Regions from separate parts of the Ochrobactrum sp. A-1 genome, predicted to be linked through region 1. Evidence: predicted binding sites of a transcription regulator. Region 1 holds the regulator's gene; each other region holds the start of a gene.
What was found. The regulator PhoB, encoded in region 1, activates phosphate uptake and scavenging genes when phosphate is short. The targets are predictions, from matches to a motif close to TGTCATNNANCTGTCAT.
Positions count from the first base shown of each region.

Region 1 (5,578 bases):
CGGCCTTTCCACGATCAGCCGCCGTATGCGCGCGCGCAACAATGTCGAGCGTATCGTTCTCTGGGGGCTGATCGCCGCATCCGGTATCGCCATTCTGACGACTGTCGGCATCATCTGTTCGATGCTGTTCCAGACTATCAGCTTCTTCCAATCCGTTTCGCCATGGGATTTCTTCTTCGGCACGGTGTGGGATCCACGCTTTGCCGCAGCCGGTTCAGGTGGCGAAACAGGCCAGTTCGGTCTCATCCCGCTTCTGGCGGGTACGCTCTATATCGCGCTTGTGGCCATGCTGTTCGCCGTTCCGGTGGGGCTGTTCTCGGCAATCTATATGGCGGAATATGCTTCGCCTCGAGTGCGCACGGTTGTAAAGCCGGTCCTCGAGCTGCTGGCCGGCATCCCCAGCATCGTTTACGGCTTCTTCGCCCTAGTGACTGTCGGACCTTTCTTGCGCGATCTCTCGATTGCCATTGCAGGCGGGCAGGGTTTCATCATGGCACAGAGCGTTCTGACCGCCGGTCTTGTCATGGGCGTGATGCTCATCCCCTTCGTGTCCTCGCTTTCGGACGACATCATCACTGCCGTGCCACGGACCTTGCGCGACGGTTCGCTGGGTCTTGGAGCAACCCGTTCTGAAACCATCAAGCGCGTGGTCCTTCCAGCTGCTCTGCCGGGCATCGTCGGCGCGCTTTTGATGACCGCGTCGCGCGCCATCGGCGAAACCATGATCGTGGTTCTGGCAGCAGGTGTTGCGGCACGCATCAATATCAATCCATTCGAGGCGATGACCACCATCACGGTGAAGATCGTCAACCAGCTCACCGGTGACCTTGAATTCAACTCGCCGCAGACGCTGGTGGCCTTTGCACTCGGCATCACGCTTTTCGTCCTGACGCTGATCATGAACATCTTTGCGCTGCACATTGTGCGCAAGTACCGGGAGCAGTACGAATAATGACCGATACGACTTTCAACGCCAGCGGCACGACGGCACAGCCAACACGCCGCGATATCGGGATCAAGCGTCGCTACGCCGCAGAACGTCGCTTCCGCTATTACGGTATTGCCGCGATTGCAATCGGCGTATTCTTCCTGTGCGCGCTCCTGTTTTCGGTCTTTTCCAAGGGCTATACAGCCTTCTGGCAGACGACGCTTTATCTGCCGGTCAAGCTCGAAGAAAAGGTGATCGACCCAAGCAATAAGCGCGCGACCGATCCGAACGTGCTAATCACGGCCAACTATCCGCTGCTGGTGCGCAATGCGCTGGCCGAAAAGCTGGGTGTTGCCACGACAGACCGTTCGGCAATGCGCGATCTTGGCCGCTTCTATTCGGACGGCGTGCGCATTCAGCTGCGCAAGATGGTGTTGGACAATCCATCGCTCATCGGTACGACGCAGACTGTTCCGGTTCTGGCGGGCGCTGACATCGATTCCGCCTTCAAAGGGCAGATCGACCTTTCCGTGCCGGAGACAAGCCGCAAGGTTTCTGACCGTCAGGTTGCCTGGATGAAAACGCTTTCGGAAGAGGGCGTCATGAAGGAGGCCTTCAATACCGGTCTCTTCACCTTCGGCGCTTCCAGCCGCCCGGAAACATCCGGTCTTGGTGTTGCGCTGGTCGGCTCTCTCTACATGATGCTGATTGTTCTCGGCCTGTCGCTACCGATCGGCGTCGCCGCTTCGATCTATCTGGAAGAGTTCGCCAAAAAGAACCGGTTCACCGACATGATTGAGGTGAACATCAATAATCTGGCGGCCGTGCCATCCATTGTGTTCGGTCTGCTCGGGCTTGCAGTCTTCATCAACTTCTTCGGCCTGCCGCGTTCTGCGTCGTTGGTCGGCGGTCTGGTGCTGACGCTGATGACGCTTCCCACTATCATCATTGCAACGCGCGCCGCTCTTCGTGCAGTGCCGCCTTCCATCCGCGCCGCAGCTCTTGGTCTCGGCGCATCGAAAACGCAGATGGTGTTTCACCATGTCCTGCCGCTTGCCGCACCCGGCATCCTGACCGGCACGATCATCGGGCTCGCCCATGCGCTTGGTGAAACTGCTCCGCTTCTGTTGATTGGCATGGTGGCCTTTGTTGCGGACGTACCGTCGACACCGATGGACCCGTCGACGGCTCTGCCGGTGCAGATCTATATGTGGGCAAATGAAGCAGAACGCGCCTTTGTGGAACGCACGTCAGGCGCTATCATTGTCCTGCTTCTGTTCCTTGCCGTGATGAATATTGCAGCAATCATTCTGCGCCGCCGCTTCGAGCGCCGCTGGTAAAACGGGAGTCGAAAGCTATGAATCTGATGACTGAACGATCTCTCGAAAAAGCCGTAGGAGAAAAAATGAACGCCAACGCCAATTCCATAAAGATGCGCGGCGACAAGGTCTGCGTATTTTATGGCGAGAAGCAGGCGCTGTTCGACGTCGATCTGGATATCCAGGAAAAGATGGTCACGGCGCTGATCGGACCTTCCGGTTGCGGCAAGTCCACTTTCCTGCGTTCGCTCAATCGCATGAACGACACGATTGAAGGCTGCAAGGTTGGCGGCAAGATCACGCTCGACAATGAAGACATCTACGATCCGAAGATCGATGTCGTCGAACTGCGCGCCCGCGTTGGCATGGTTTTCCAGAAGCCGAATCCGTTTCCAAAGTCGATCTATGAAAATGTCGCCTATGGCCCGCGCATTCATGGTCTCGCCCGTACCAAGGCAGATCTGGAAGAAATCGTTGTGACGAGCCTCCAGAAGGCGAGTTTGTTCGAGGAAGTGAAGGACCGCTTGCACGATGCGGGCACCGGCCTTTCTGGTGGCCAGCAGCAGCGCCTCTGCATTGCACGTGCGATTGCCGTGAGCCCGGAAGTGATCCTCATGGATGAACCGTGCTCGGCACTCGATCCGATTGCAACCGCAAAGGTGGAAGAGCTGATCGACGAACTGCGTCAGAACTATACGATCGTCATTGTTACGCACTCCATGCAGCAGGCCGCCCGCGTTTCGCAGCGTACCGCCATGTTCCACCTCGGCAATCTGGTCGAAGTGGGTGACACGGAAACCATGTTCACCGCGCCGACCGAAAAGCGCACGCAGGACTACATCACCGGACGCTTCGGCTAATCCGGAACTGCGCTCAAACAGATAGACAGTGCGGCTTCCCCGCAATTTATATTACGAGGTCTACTATGCCGTCTCAGCATACCGTTCGCTCCTACGATGAGGAATTGAAGTTTCTCACCCATAAGATCGCCGAAATGGGCGGACATGCGGAACGTATGGTCGAGCAGTCGGTCGCCGCTATCGTCAATGCGGACAATGCGCTTGCACAACGCGTTATCTCCGACGATCTCATACTTGATGCCAGTGAGCGCGAGATTGACGACAAGGCCGTGATGATTATCGCCAAGCGTCAGCCTATGGCCGTAGACCTGCGCGAGATCATCGGATCGATCCGCATCTCCGCCGATCTGGAGCGCGTCGGCGATCTGGGCAAGAATATTGCCAAGCGTGTTGCCGCCGTTTCGGAATCGCGTCAGCCGGTAAAGCTCTATCGCGGGCTTGAAACACTGGCCGAGCTGGCGCTAACCCAGCTCAAGGATGTTCTCGACGCCTACGCGTCGCGCTCGGTGCAGCAGATCAATGTCGTTCGCGACCGCGATGACGAGATCGATGCCATGTACACGTCGCTGTTTCGTGAATTGCTGACTTACATGATGGAAGATCCGCGCAACATTTCTGCCTGCACGCATCTTCTGTTCTGCGCGAAGAACATCGAGCGCATTGGCGATCATGCAACCAATATTGCGGAGACTGTCTATTACATTGTGACCGGCCTGCAAATGCCGGCCGAACGACCGAAAGAAGACCTGAGCCACGGTATTGTCGTGGATGAGGCACGTAAACCCTGAACTACAGCCAGCCGGACCTTGGTCCGACGGGTGGGAATGAGTGAATAGCGCGGCGGCACGCGGTCGATTGGGGGAATTTTATCCACCGCCCGCCGAATTTGGATAGGGAAATACTGGATGTCACAGGCACCCAAAATCGCTGTGGTAGAAGACGAAGAGGCGCTGAGCGTGCTGCTTCGCTACAATCTTGAGGCAGAGGGCTATCAGGTCGATACGATGCTGCGCGGCGACGAGGCCGAAATCGCCTTGCGCGAGAACGTGCCGGATCTGCTTATCCTGGACTGGATGCTACCGGGCGTATCGGGCATTGAGCTTTGCCGTCGTTTGCGCCAATGGCAGGAAACGGAGCGTCTGCCAATTATCATGCTGACGGCGCGTGGCGAAGAAAGCGAACGCGTGCGCGGCTTAAGCGTCGGTGCGGACGATTATGTCGTGAAGCCATTTTCGACGCCAGAGCTTCTGGCTCGCGTCAAAGCGATGCTGCGCCGGTCTAACCCGAGCATTCTTTCGCACGTGCTGAAAGTGGGCGATCTTGTTCTCGACCGTCAGCAGCATCGTGTCTACCGCAAGGAGAAGGAAGTCCGTCTCGGACCGACGGAATTCCGCCTGCTCGAGTATTTCATGATGTCGCCCGGGCGCGTGTTCTCGCGCAGCCAGCTTCTGGATGGCGTCTGGGGGCCGGACATCTACGTCGATGATCGCACGGTGGATGTTCATGTCGGGCGGCTGCGCAAGGCGATCAATGTCGGTCGCGCGCTTGATCCTATCCGCACCGTTCGGGGTGCCGGTTATTCTTTCGGATGACCGACGCCGTTATCTGCGGCTTCGAGCACTGAACTTGTCTGACCCGTTACGGTTTCTGTGGCGGGTCGCCTTTTGTTTAAGGGCGAGCTTTGCAAGGTGCGAGATCGTACTCGTCCGATTCGCATTGCAATAACCCAAAACGAGTGTGAAAAGCCTCATCTCACGCGATGTTACAAGTGTGTTTCCAAAGTTGACGGATGGCAACGGAACCGGCCTGAAAACAGAAATTCTGCAGAACATTTGAACCGCCACGAATGTGTATGCAAAAAATGTACAAGCAAAAGCGAATTAAGGCAGGGATATGGCGTGTATTGTGAGAGTTTGAATCTCGTTAAATCAATATCTTACCTGAATTCCCAGTTCTCGTTAAGAAATTATTAATATATTTAAAGGGCTTGTAGGCACATTCGCGATCTCGATTCGGAATTGTTTTAGGACTTTTCAGCGGTCTCCAGCATTGTTGGGATTTGACCTGTCGCCTTTTTTTGGCCTAAAAATTCCAAAACCTTGAATTCGATTGAGCGACAGTAGGGCGAGTAATTTTGATCTTCGTCCTCTTTGACTTGCACCGCAGTCAGACGTTCGCGCGCATCGTTCCAGATGTGTTCGCCTGAATGGATGACTGGATCAGTTAAGGGTCCTAACATGAGACTGAGCCATTGACGCGCGCCGCGAAGTGGAAATTGCCCGTTCTTATCGGGCTGGTGGTTGCGCCTTTCGTGGTGACCGGTTGCACGACGACCGGAACCTCGGGAAAAGCCAATTCGGAAAAGACGGCGGCAAGCCACGTCAAGTCCGTCAATGGCGTAAAGACCTACACTTACACCGCACGGGACAAGAATTGTCTTGAACGTGCGATGTTCTTCGAATCCAACCGTT
Region 1 is NZ_JAKVQC010000004.1:854,182-859,759, forward strand. It holds gene pstC (phosphate ABC transporter permease subunit PstC) at 1-952, shown strand, start outside; gene pstA (phosphate ABC transporter permease PstA) at 952-2,268, shown strand; gene pstB (phosphate ABC transporter ATP-binding protein PstB) at 2,334-3,107, shown strand; gene phoU (phosphate signaling complex protein PhoU) at 3,173-3,895, shown strand; gene phoB (phosphate regulon transcriptional regulator PhoB) at 4,013-4,699, shown strand; gene MKS82_RS13715 (cell wall hydrolase) at 5,359-5,578, shown strand, end outside.

Region 2 (5,578 bases), on a different contig from region 1:
AATTCCGTTCTGAGGACCGACGTAATCCAGTTTATAAGTTAAATGTGATAAGGCGCTGTTTTACAGCGCCTTTTCTGTTAGTTTGTATTTATATGATGCTATTTGGATCGCCAGAAAGGCTTGGTTTCGCACCTGCGAGTGACTTATCAATGTCAGATGGCCCGAATGTCAGATCGACTGTAGCGAAACGCGCTTTTCAAGCTGTGCTGCGGCTTCTTTCCGTTCGCTGTAGCGGTTTGTCAGGTGGCCTGAAATGCCACGCGTCATCACGGTAAACTTCATCAGTTCTTCCATGACATCCACCACACGATCATAGAAGGATGAGGGTTTCATACGGCCTGCATCATCGAATTCCTGCCAGGCCTTGGCAACCGATGACTGGTTGGGAATGGTAATCATCCGCATCCAGCGACCCAGAATACGCATCTGATTGACCGCATTGAAGCTTTGCGAACCACCGGAAACTTGCATCAGGGCCAGTGTCCGCCCTTGAGTTGGACGTACTGCACCGCCGGGCAGGGGAATCCAGTCGATCTGCGATTTCATAACAGCACTCATCGCGCCATGGCGTTCAGGGCTGGTCCAGACTTGTCCCTCCGACCAAAGCATGGCCTCACGCAGTTCCTGCACCTTGGGGTGGCTTGGTGCGCCGTCATCCGGCAAGGGTAGTCCATTGGCATGAAAGATACGTGTTTCCGCGCCCATCGCATCAAGCAATCGCTGGGCCTCCTGCGTCAGGAAACGGCTATAGGAGCGGTCGCGCAACGATCCGTAGAGCAGCAGAATACGAGGCTTGTGCTCTGGGAAAGATACGCGAAGAGCATCATTATCCGGTAGATGAAAGGATCTCCGGTCCAGATTCGGCAAGTCTGCGTCAGTCATGTCCTCTCCCCGAATTTGACCAACTCGCCGTCTTCTTTGGTGAATGATGCGACCGGGTTTTCCAGAATATCTAGAACCCGTTCGGATGGGCGGCAAAGCCTGGTGCCGCGCGGCGTTTCGACGATGGGCCGGTTGATCAGGACTGGATGAGCCATCATGAAATCGATCAGTTCATCATCGGTCCATTTCGTATCGGACAGGCCGAGTTCGGCATAGGGTGTGCCTTTCTCACGCAGCAGCTCGCGCGGCGTCAGATTCATTGCCGCCAGCAGGCCGACCAGACGTTCGCGCGTGGGCGGATTTTGCACATATTCGACTATAATGGGCTCTTCGCCACTGGCGCGGATCATTGCCAGCGTATTGCGCGAGGTGCCGCATTTTGGGTTGTGAAAAATAGTGACGGTCATCGGGAGTTTCCTGTCTGTGTTGCGGGCTTTTGATCAGTGCCGCGTTCATACCAGTCTCTGGAGCGGTTCACGATCCAGACAACAGAAAGCATGACTGGTACCTCCACCAGAACGCCGACCACAGTGGCAAGGGCCGCGCCGGATGAAAATCCAAAAAGGCTGATTGCGGCAGCGACGGCCAGTTCAAAGAAATTCGACGCGCCGATCAAGGCCGATGGTCCGGCAACACTATGCTTCTCGCCAGAGAGGCGGTTGAGTAGATAGGCCAGCCCCGAATTGAAATAGACCTGAATGAGGATCGGTACTGCAAGCATCGCGATAATGAGCGGCTGGGCGATGATCTGCTCGCCCTGAAAGCCGAAAAGCAGGACGAGAGTAGCCAGGAGCGCGACCAGGGAAAGCGGTTGCAAAGCTTTCAACAGCGTATTGAGCGCGCTTTGTCCGCCAGTTGCCAGAAGGCTGCGCCGAAGAACCTGCGCGAGGATAACCGGAATGACGATATAGAGGACAACGGATAGAACGAGCGTATCCCATGGAACCGTAATTGCCGAAAGCCCGAGTAAAAGCCCGACAATCGGAGCGAAGGCTACGACCATGATGGCATCATTCAATGCGACTTGGGACAGCGTGAAGTGCGGTTCTCCTTTTGTCAGGTTGGACCATATGAAGACCATGGCCGTGCAGGGTGCTGCGGCAAGGATGATGAGACCTGCAATATAAGAGTCGACCTGATCGGTGGGCAGATGCGGACGGAAAAGCCAGCCGATAAACAGCCATGCAAGAAGTGCCATCGAGAACGGCTTTACAGCCCAGTTGATAAACAGCGTAACACCAATTCCACGCCAGTGTCGCCCGACTTGCCGAAGAGCGGCGAAGTCGATTTTCAAGAGCATGGGAATAATCATCAACCAGATGAGAATGGCGACGGGAATATTGACCTTGGCAATTTCGGCAGAGCCGATGGCGTGAAATATCGTCGGGAAAAGATGCCCAAGCGTTACGCCCGCAACAATGCATAGGGCTACCCAGGCGGTCAGATATCTTTCAAAGACAGACATAGAGTCCCTCCACATGTCTTTGCATATTGCGTGTCATGGCCTTGATCTCATGTGAACGCGATTGTCCGCGCAGTCGCCTGGGCGTCTGGTGAAACCGATCCGTCATTTTACGTCCATTGGAATGAGCTGGTGTCACCAGCCCGTGATTATCGGGTTGCTGCAGTCGCCGTGGGTGCGCAGCAAGGTGTCAGGCTCTGGATAAGAGGCCCGCAGAGTTCGGCGCTGCCACCGCAACAATCCTTGATCATGAATAGCGTGAGTTCGCGAAATCGATCCAGATCAGCGCGGTATATGATCGAGCGGCTCTGTCGCTCGCTCTTCACGAGGCCAGCCCGCGATAGGGTTGCCAGATGGGCCGACATTGTATTTTGCGGTATATCCAGCATACGCGCCAATTCGCCTGCAGGTATCCCGGCAGGTTCGTGTTTGACCAGCAATCGAAAAGTATCAAGCCTTGTCGATTGGGCGAGAGCGGCCAAAGCCGTGATTGCTACTTCGCTTTCCATGTATCCAGAATAATGGATATTATATGTGAGTCAAGATGCGATCTGGAGTAGCCATCCAGCGCATACATCAAATGCTCAGCCGCCGCACTGGCTTAACCAGAGCTCAATGAGTCCAATTGACGGGCTTTGATATTAGGACGAAATTATCGGCTTCCACGAAAACTTCATCCTCGATGATTAGCTGTTCTCGTCGTTCTCGATAGAAAACTCCATCCTGTCAGCCGAAAAACGTGACAGCGAATATTGGATCGGTTTTCCATCCGTATCGACGTTCACCGCACGAGCTGTCACGACGATGGCACCCGGAGACAATTTCAAGTTTCTTAGGTCTTCCGGGTCGGCATGGCGCGCCGATATGACAGTTGACTTTCGCAGGTAATCGGCGATCCCGGCAGCTTTTAATGCAGCCGTTATCGAGCCGCTTTCCGCATAATCCTGCGCAAAAGAAGGAAAGCGCACAGCATCGATCCAGTGAGTCGCTATCGAAATTGGATAGCCATCGGCGTTGTGCATCGTTTCAAGCCGGATCACTTCATCGCCAGTATGCAGTTCAAGTGCGTCTGCGATCTCCCGAGTTGCGGGTTCGATGCCTGATGCCAATAGAATCCCCTGCATTTCCCGCACCTGCGAAGCCAGCGATTGCGAAATGCGGGTGCGGCGTCCAATCTGGTAGGTCAGACGCTTTGCATTGGCAACAAATGTGCCGCGACCTTGCTCGGCGCGCAGCACGCCTTCCTGCGTCAGCGCGGCAATGGCGCTGCGCACCGTATGGCGATTGACCCCAAACCTGTCGGCAAGTTCCATCTCGGCAGGCATGCGCGCACCGGACTGAAGCTTCCCCGCCATGATGTCGCCGCGTATCTCGTCGGCAATCTGCCGCCAGATCGCCACACCGCTGTTTCTCTCAATTCTTCTGGTCTTTGTCATCAACTGTCATCGTCCTGTCATTGGCAGGGTGTATTCATTCTGGTATTGTATAGTTGTCTATATAACTAGACAAATCCGAAGAGCAAGTCAACAAGATCTCAAAGGGCAGGGAAGCTCATGTACGGTACGGAGCAGAGCGCGAAGGGAGGCGGAGCCGGTTCCGCCACTGAAAGCAGAAAGGCGCCAGATCCAGTTCAAGCCGCAAGGCAGGCGAGCATGGCGGTTCTTGCGCGTGCAAGTGGCGAAGAGCTGCAGGCTTTCTGGCAGGCATGGTCGGACAAGCCTGAATTCGAGGTTCTGCGCGGACCGGAAACCGGCCTTGTAATGCTGCGTGGCCGCATTGGCGGCGGCGGCGCAGCCTTCAATGTCGGCGAGGCAACGGTGACGCGCGCTACGGTACGGCTCTCCGACGGCTCGGTCGGTCATTCTTATGCACTTGGTCGCGATCAGGAAAAGGCACGCCTTGCCGCTCTTTTCGATGCGCTGTGGCTGGATGAAGGCCAACGCGATGCGGTGGAGACGCGGGTGCTGAATGTCTTGCGCAAGCGGCTCGACGACGCGGACGCCACGCTGCGCGGCGAAGCTGCCGCCACCAAGGTTGATTTCTTCACAATGGTCCGGGGAGACAATTAATGCTTCCTTCTGCTGTAAACAGCACTTCCTCCGCGTTTGAGGGCGGCTTTGTCGATCCGATGACGGATGCGCAGTCGGCATTCCATGCCGTCATGCATGCCATGGCCAATCCCGGCCGCATCTATCCGCTGGCTCGCGCAGCCACCCCACCGCAGCCGCTGACGCCTGAACTGGGCGTTATTGCAGCAACTTTGCTCGATCATGATGCGACGGTCTGGTGCGATGCAGCGATAGCTGCCGATGAAAGTGCAACCGCCTGGCTTACTTTTCACACCGGTGCGCCACATGTCGATAATACAGACGCCGCGCAATTCGCTCTGGTCAGCAATCTATCGCTGCTGCCGTCCCTGGCAGAATTTTCGCAGGGTGACGCCGAGTTTCCTGATCGTTCGACAACTATTGTCCTCGCTGTTGCCTCACTGACAAGCGGGCAGGGCTTTGTGCTCAAAGGCCCCGGTATCGATGGTGAACGAGCGCTTCACGTCGAAGGTCTGCCGCAGGATTTCATCAATCAATGGCGCGAGAACGGCGCGCAATATCCGCTTGGCGTGGATCTTGTTCTGGTCTGCGACGGTGCTGTTGCAGCGCTTCCCCGCACAACGCGCGTAAGCAATCTGGAGGGCTGAAAATGTATGTTGCCGTAAAGGGTGGTGAAACAGCCATCCGCAATGCCCACCGTCTTCTCGATGATCGCCGTCGCGGTGACCGTTCGGTCCCGGCACTTCGTCTCGATCAGATTGTCGAGCAGCTTGCGCTGGCGGTCGATCGCGTCATGGCCGAAGGTTCGCTCTATGATCGCGAACTGGCCGCGCTTGCTGTGCGTCAGTCCCGTGGCGATCTGATCGAAGCAATCTTTCTGGTGCGCGCCTACCGCACCACCTTGCCGCGCTTTGGCTATTCCCGTCCGATGGAAACAGCCCAGATGCTGATCGAGCGCCGCATTTCGGCGACCTATAAGGATCTGCCCGGTGGCCAGCTTCTGGGGCCGACTTTCGATTATACACATCGACTTCTTGATCCCGATCTCGCCGGCGATGTGGCCGTGCCGGAACCGGAAACGCGGGAGGCTCAGCCGGAAGAGACACCACGTGTAACTGATATTCTCGGTGTCAACGGGATGATCGAAGATGACGGTTCCCTGCCGGAAGGTCACGAACCGGGCGAC
Region 2 is NZ_JAKVQC010000003.1:253,997-259,574, forward strand. It holds gene ssb (single-stranded DNA-binding protein) at 1-13, shown strand, start outside; gene arsH (arsenical resistance protein ArsH) at 169-882, opposite strand; gene arsC (arsenate reductase (glutaredoxin)) at 879-1,289, opposite strand; gene arsB (ACR3 family arsenite efflux transporter) at 1,286-2,347, opposite strand; gene MKS82_RS02810 (ArsR/SmtB family transcription factor) at 2,494-2,853, opposite strand; gene phnF (phosphonate metabolism transcriptional regulator PhnF) at 3,031-3,783, opposite strand; gene phnG (phosphonate C-P lyase system protein PhnG) at 3,997-4,413, shown strand; gene phnH (phosphonate C-P lyase system protein PhnH) at 4,413-5,039, shown strand; gene MKS82_RS02830 (carbon-phosphorus lyase complex subunit PhnI) at 5,042-5,578, shown strand, end outside.
Region 2: phnF (phosphonate metabolism transcriptional regulator PhnF) is a predicted target of PhoB. The motif match lies at 3,785-3,801, and genes of this name have one in related genera.

Region 3 (5,578 bases), 480 kb from region 1:
CCGGCATCGTGTTTCCATGGAGCCCGGACTTTCCTCACCTGCCGCCTTTCGGCACATGACAGGCGCGGCTGCCCGACCGACTGACAGCGCGCATATAGCAACGATAACGGAATAGCGAAACCGGATTCCGGAAAAAATCTCAACTCAGCGGAAACAGAAAAGCCGACAGTGTCTCCACTGTCGGCTCTCCGTTCACATCGGACGGCCTGTACTCTACGCGACCGCCGACGTAAATCTGCGTTCACATCAGAGCGCGCGTATATAGGCCTTGACCGAGCTGCAATACTTTGCGGAAGTCGGGTTCATGCGCGTTGCGCCGTGACCGGCATTGTACTTCAGGATCGTGCCGCAGGTGCTTCCACCGCCGAGCTTCTGTGCCATTGCAAGGTATTTCATGCCGAACTGGATGTTCGTGGATGGCTCGTAAAGGCCCTTGGCGGAACCCGTATAACCGAGGCCGCGTGCGGTCGAGAGCTTGATCTGCATCAGGCCGATTTCACCGGCCTTGCCGCGCACGTTCGGCTGGAAATTGCTTTCGTGACGCACAACCGCATGTGCCAGCGCGGAAGGCACACCATAGGTCGATGCGTAACGGTTAATGATGTTGGAGTAGGTGCTGCCACCCTTGGCGCTACGGGCAGTCGTGTCTTTCGACTGCGCACGCTTGCCTGTGGACCCCTTGGTGGCCGGTGCCGCACGGCGGGTGACAACCGATGCCTTCTTAGGCGTTGTGGTTGGTTTTTCCGCCTCCGCAGACTTGTTCTGCTGGCGTGCCTTGAGGAGAGCTGCGAGGTTGGTCGGTTCAGTTGAAGGGGCACTCAGTGCTGGATTCAGGCCAAACGAACTCATCGCGCCGACAAGGGCGCAAACAACAACAAATTTAGTTTTCATAACCTACCGTCTTGGAACGTTTCTTTTGTCAGACCGCCCGTCTTGGGAGAGACAGTCCTGTTTTTTGATCCCGCCCGATAAGGGTTGTTAGGCCCGTGTCCGCTGGGATTGAGCGATGAAGTGCCGGGCAAATGCAGCTGAAGATTGGTTGCAAAAGTAAAATAGTCTTACAGGTTGTAACATTTGCGATTCACGCATCGACAAGCGGAACCTTTGTCAAAATCCTCCGGCAGCCACCGGGATCAATCTATTTTTTTGAAATCATTACGGAAATGCGAATCAACGCTAAATGGACAAGTTGCCCGCTCACACTTGGTCAGGCGGTAACATTTTGCAGGGAAAAAATTAGCCTGTAGAGGGTATCTATAGTAGATACATCGGCCACACCGTCCACATTTTGTGTCCGAAAATGACGCTGAAAGGCCTTAATCACGGTTTCTGTGCCTTCATCGAAGACCCCCGTGATGGCGATCTCATAGCCATAAAGTGCCAGCATGGATTGCAAGGCTTCGACAGGCTGACCGTTTTCGCCACGTGCCAGAAACCGTCCACCGCGGATCGATGTCGGCTCGATATAGTGCCCGATGCCCGCATCGTGGAGCCGCTTCCAGGGGAAGTTATGGCCAGGATCGGTCTTGCGCGACGGTGCTATATCCGAATGGGCCAGAACATTTTCCGGCTTGATGGCATAACGCTCGCATATATCGCTGCAGAGGCGGATGAGTGCATCGACCTGCGCATCCTTGAAGGGCGGATAATTTTCGAGATTGCCAGGATTGACGATCTCGATGCCGATAGAAGCGGAATTGATGTCCGTCTCGCCCTTCCAGTAGCTCTTGCCCGCATGCCAGGCGCGCGCCTTTTCCGAAACCATCTGCACGATCCGCCCATCTTCATGGACAAGATAATGCGCGGAAACTTCCATATCCGGCGATTTCAGAACCTGCACCGCCTCTTCGGCAGTCGCCAGCCCGGTATAATGGAGAATGAGAAAGGCGGGCACCTTGCCATCGCGGCGAGGACCGAAATTGGGCGACGGATCGAGCGTTACCCCGGCGAAATCGGGCTGCTCGAGCGCCAGCTCCTGCAACAATTCACTCTCGATTTCGTTCACACTGCTCATGCAGCCTCCAGATTCTTCTCAATGCTCGCCCAGGCAGCGTTTATCGCCGCCAGACGCCTGTTGGCAATGGTTATGAATTCCAGCGGCAAGCCTTCTGCGACCAGCCGGTCAGGATGATGCTCCTTAACCAGCGAACGATAGCGCTTGCGGGCCATCTCGAAGGAAACACCGCGCTCCAGCCCCAGAATGGCATAGGGATCGTCAGCACCGCGCTGAACATGCCGGATCGCGATACGATCGAAAGCAACTTCGTCATAGCCGAAAATATCAGCTACGCCCGCAAGAAAGGCCATTTCCTTTTCGTGCACATAACCATCGGCAGTGGCGATATGAAAAAGGCCGTCGAGAATGTCTTCCAGCAAATGACAATCGGTCTGCCCTTCGCTGCATAATCCGGCAAGCTGGCGCGCATAGGATTCATAGCCTGCGACGTCCTGCTTGGCGAGATCATAGAGCCGCGCGACATGCGCCGTCTCTTCCTTCGGCACGGAGAATATGTCCTGGAAGGCGCGGATTTCATCCTGGGTAACCACCCCGTCGGCCTTCGCCATTTTGGCTGAAAGCGCGATCATCGCGATGGAAAAGGCCACCCGGCGACGCGTGTCGGCATCGCCCTCGAAAACGGTGCGCACGGCTTCGATAACGCCAGTAATGGCATTCGACGCCACTGACGTTACAAACTCACCAATGCGAACCCAAATCGACATGGAACTTTTCTATAGAATTCCGAGTGAACTGAAAACCGTCCACACAGACGAAAGCCGAAAAAACAAACATTTAGAAAGAATGAGAAGGCATTGGCTTAGATTGTTGCCGTGTTCCGCAACGAACGCTTACTGCTGAGGTTCGCGTTCATCGAATGAGCGCTGTGCGACCGTAGCTGCCGCTTCTCCCGCCGTCTGCGCCTGCTGATCCGTCTGCCCCACAGATTTTGCCGCAGCGACAGCATTTGTGCGCGCACGTTCAATGGCTGCAGCTTTCTCTTCCGGGCTTACTACACCGGAACTATCGCGGAGCGATTTGACCAGATCGGGGCCTTTTTCCGTGCTGCCATTTTCTGTCGGTTTTGCAGGCTGCGATACAGCCGCAGCCCCCTGCTCGCCGCCGTTGGTTGTGGCAGCGGTCTCGTCACTTCCCTTGCCGCAGGCGGCAAGCGCAACAAGAACAATCGCAGAGATGAAAAACAGGGCGTTACGGTTCATGACAAAAGCCATAACCGAACCGAGCCTGCGTTGAAACACGGAAAACGCAGAATGCCCGTCTTTTCCCGACGTGGTTGCTTTAACGTTCATCTCAAAACCCATTGGCACGAATGGCGACCCGGAGACCGGATCGCCATCCAAATGCAGACGCATGATGCGTCACGGCTCTGCACCATTAGTTGGCAGGTGCCGTGCCCGTACCCGGCGTTGATGGTGCCGGATTGGTTGGGGCTGGCGTCGTCGTCGTGTCATTGTTCGAAGGCGCTGCCGGCGCGGATGGTGCCGGTGCGTTGCTCGTGTCATCCTTCTTGTCGTTGCAAGCTGCAAGGCCGAGAAGTGATACGGCGGCGACGGAAGCAATCAGAAACTTCTTCACGTTGGCTCTCCTTCCTAGATCAGGCTCGTTGGCCTGGTTTCAGGCATCAAATGGCAATATTGCCAAACGCCTCTCTCTGTTTTCTCCGTGCGTGACCGGTTTGTCCGGCCAATCACCTTTACGGTCGCTCATCGACACAGAAATCCTGTCGACTGGGACCGTCACACAAGAAAACGGCAACAGCGCGAAAAAGTTCTCTCAAATAGTCTTACTGGCCGTAATAAACCGACAGTATTAAAGGCGTATAGCGGCATTCATCAGGTTTAAAAATCCGCAGTTAATTCGTCACGCCCCTGTCATTGGACGATGTTTAACTTTGCGAAATCGAAGTCGGGATTCGTGCATCAGGGGAACTTTTAATGACAGAGCAAACATCAGCCGACACAATTCTCAAACGTGCCGTAACCCAGAACAGCGCCCTCTCGCGTGCGGGCTTTTCCGAAAGGTTGTTTGCCTGGCTCTTCAAAGGGCTGGTCTATCCGCAGATTTGGGAAGACCCCGAAGTCGATATGGCTGCTCTGGCCATCAAGCCGGGTCACCGCATCGTCACCATCGCGTCCGGCGGATGCAATGCCATGTCCTACCTGACCGCCGATCCGGCGCGTGTGGAGGCAGTCGACCTCAATCAGGCACATGTCGCCTTCAACCGGCTGAAACTTGCCGCGGTCAAGAACCTGCCTGACTACGATGCGTTCTACCGCTTCTATGGAAAGGCCGACGACAAGACCAATCTTGCCGCCTACAAGCGCTTCATCCGCCCGCATCTGGACGGCGAAAGCCGCGCCTATTGGGAAAAGCGCAAATGGAACGGTCGCCAGCGTATTTCCATTTTCTGGCGTGATCTCTATCGCCACGGCTTGCTCGGCGTCTTCATCGGCATGGGCCATCGCGTAGCGCGGCTCTACGGGATCGATCCGCGCGATATCTTGAAGGCACGCACGATGGAAGAACAGCGCAGTTTCTTCGACACGGCGCTCGCACCGCTCTTCGAAAAACGCATGGTGCGCTGGGCCACAGCCCGCAAATCATCCCTTTTTGGGCTGGGCATACCGCCGCAGCAATATGATGCCCTTGCCACTGCCGGAAACGGCGATATGGCGCTTGTCCTGCGCAGCCGTCTTGAGAAGCTGGCCTGCGGCTTCCCCCTTACCGACAATTACTTTGCCTGGCAGGCATTCGGGCGCGGCTATAGCGGCAATGAGGAGACTGGGCCTCTCCCGCCTTACCTGTCACGTACCAATTTCGAAATGGTACGGAAACGCGCAGATCGCATGACCGTGCAGAACGCGAGCTACACCGACTTTCTCGCTGCCAAGCCTGGCTCTTCCGTCGACCGTTACATTCTGCTGGACGCGCAGGACTGGATGAATGACGAACAGCTCAATGCTCTCTGGAGTGAAATTACCCGTACGGCAGCAGCGAATGCCCGTGTCATTTTCCGTACAGCAGCGGAACCGAGCCTGCTTCCGGGACGGGTGGCACCACAAATTCTGGACCGCTGGGAATATCAAGCGGATGAATCCCGCACCCTGCATGACCGCGACCGCTCGTCGATCTATGGTGGTTTCCATCTCTATACGCTGAAGGATGCCTGACATGTTGCGCAGCCCGTGGAGCGTTCAAGGTATCAACCATGCCAATCTCATGGATCGGGTCTATCGCCGTCAGCGGCATTTCTATGATGCTACCCGCAAGTATTATCTTCTGGGCCGGGACCCCATGATCGCGGGACTGTCCGTGCCCAAGGAGGGCACAGTTCTGGAGATCGGCTGCGGCACCGGTCGCAATCTGGTGAAAGCTGCGGAAAATTATCCGGATGCGAAACTCTTCGGCATCGATATTTCAGCAGAAATGCTGGATACAGCACGCCGGGCGGCAGAGCGCGCAGGCATTGAAGATCGCGTCCGGCTTGATCGCGCAGATGCAGCCCAGTTCGACCCTGATCGACTGTTCGGACAAACCGGCTTCGACCGGATTTTCATTTCC
Region 3 is NZ_JAKVQC010000004.1:1,331,655-1,337,232, forward strand. It holds RNA gene rnpB (RNase P RNA component class A) at 1-84, opposite strand, end outside; gene MKS82_RS15950 (lytic transglycosylase domain-containing protein) at 247-891, opposite strand; gene MKS82_RS15955 (N-acetylmuramoyl-L-alanine amidase) at 1,208-2,014, opposite strand; gene MKS82_RS15960 (J domain-containing protein) at 2,011-2,721, opposite strand; gene MKS82_RS15965 (hypothetical protein) at 2,848-3,306, opposite strand; gene MKS82_RS15970 (hypothetical protein) at 3,392-3,592, opposite strand; gene MKS82_RS15975 (DUF3419 family protein) at 3,952-5,187, shown strand; gene MKS82_RS15980 (class I SAM-dependent methyltransferase) at 5,189-5,578, shown strand, end outside.
Region 3: MKS82_RS15975 (DUF3419 family protein) is a predicted target of PhoB. The motif match lies at 3,876-3,892, and genes of this name have one in related genera.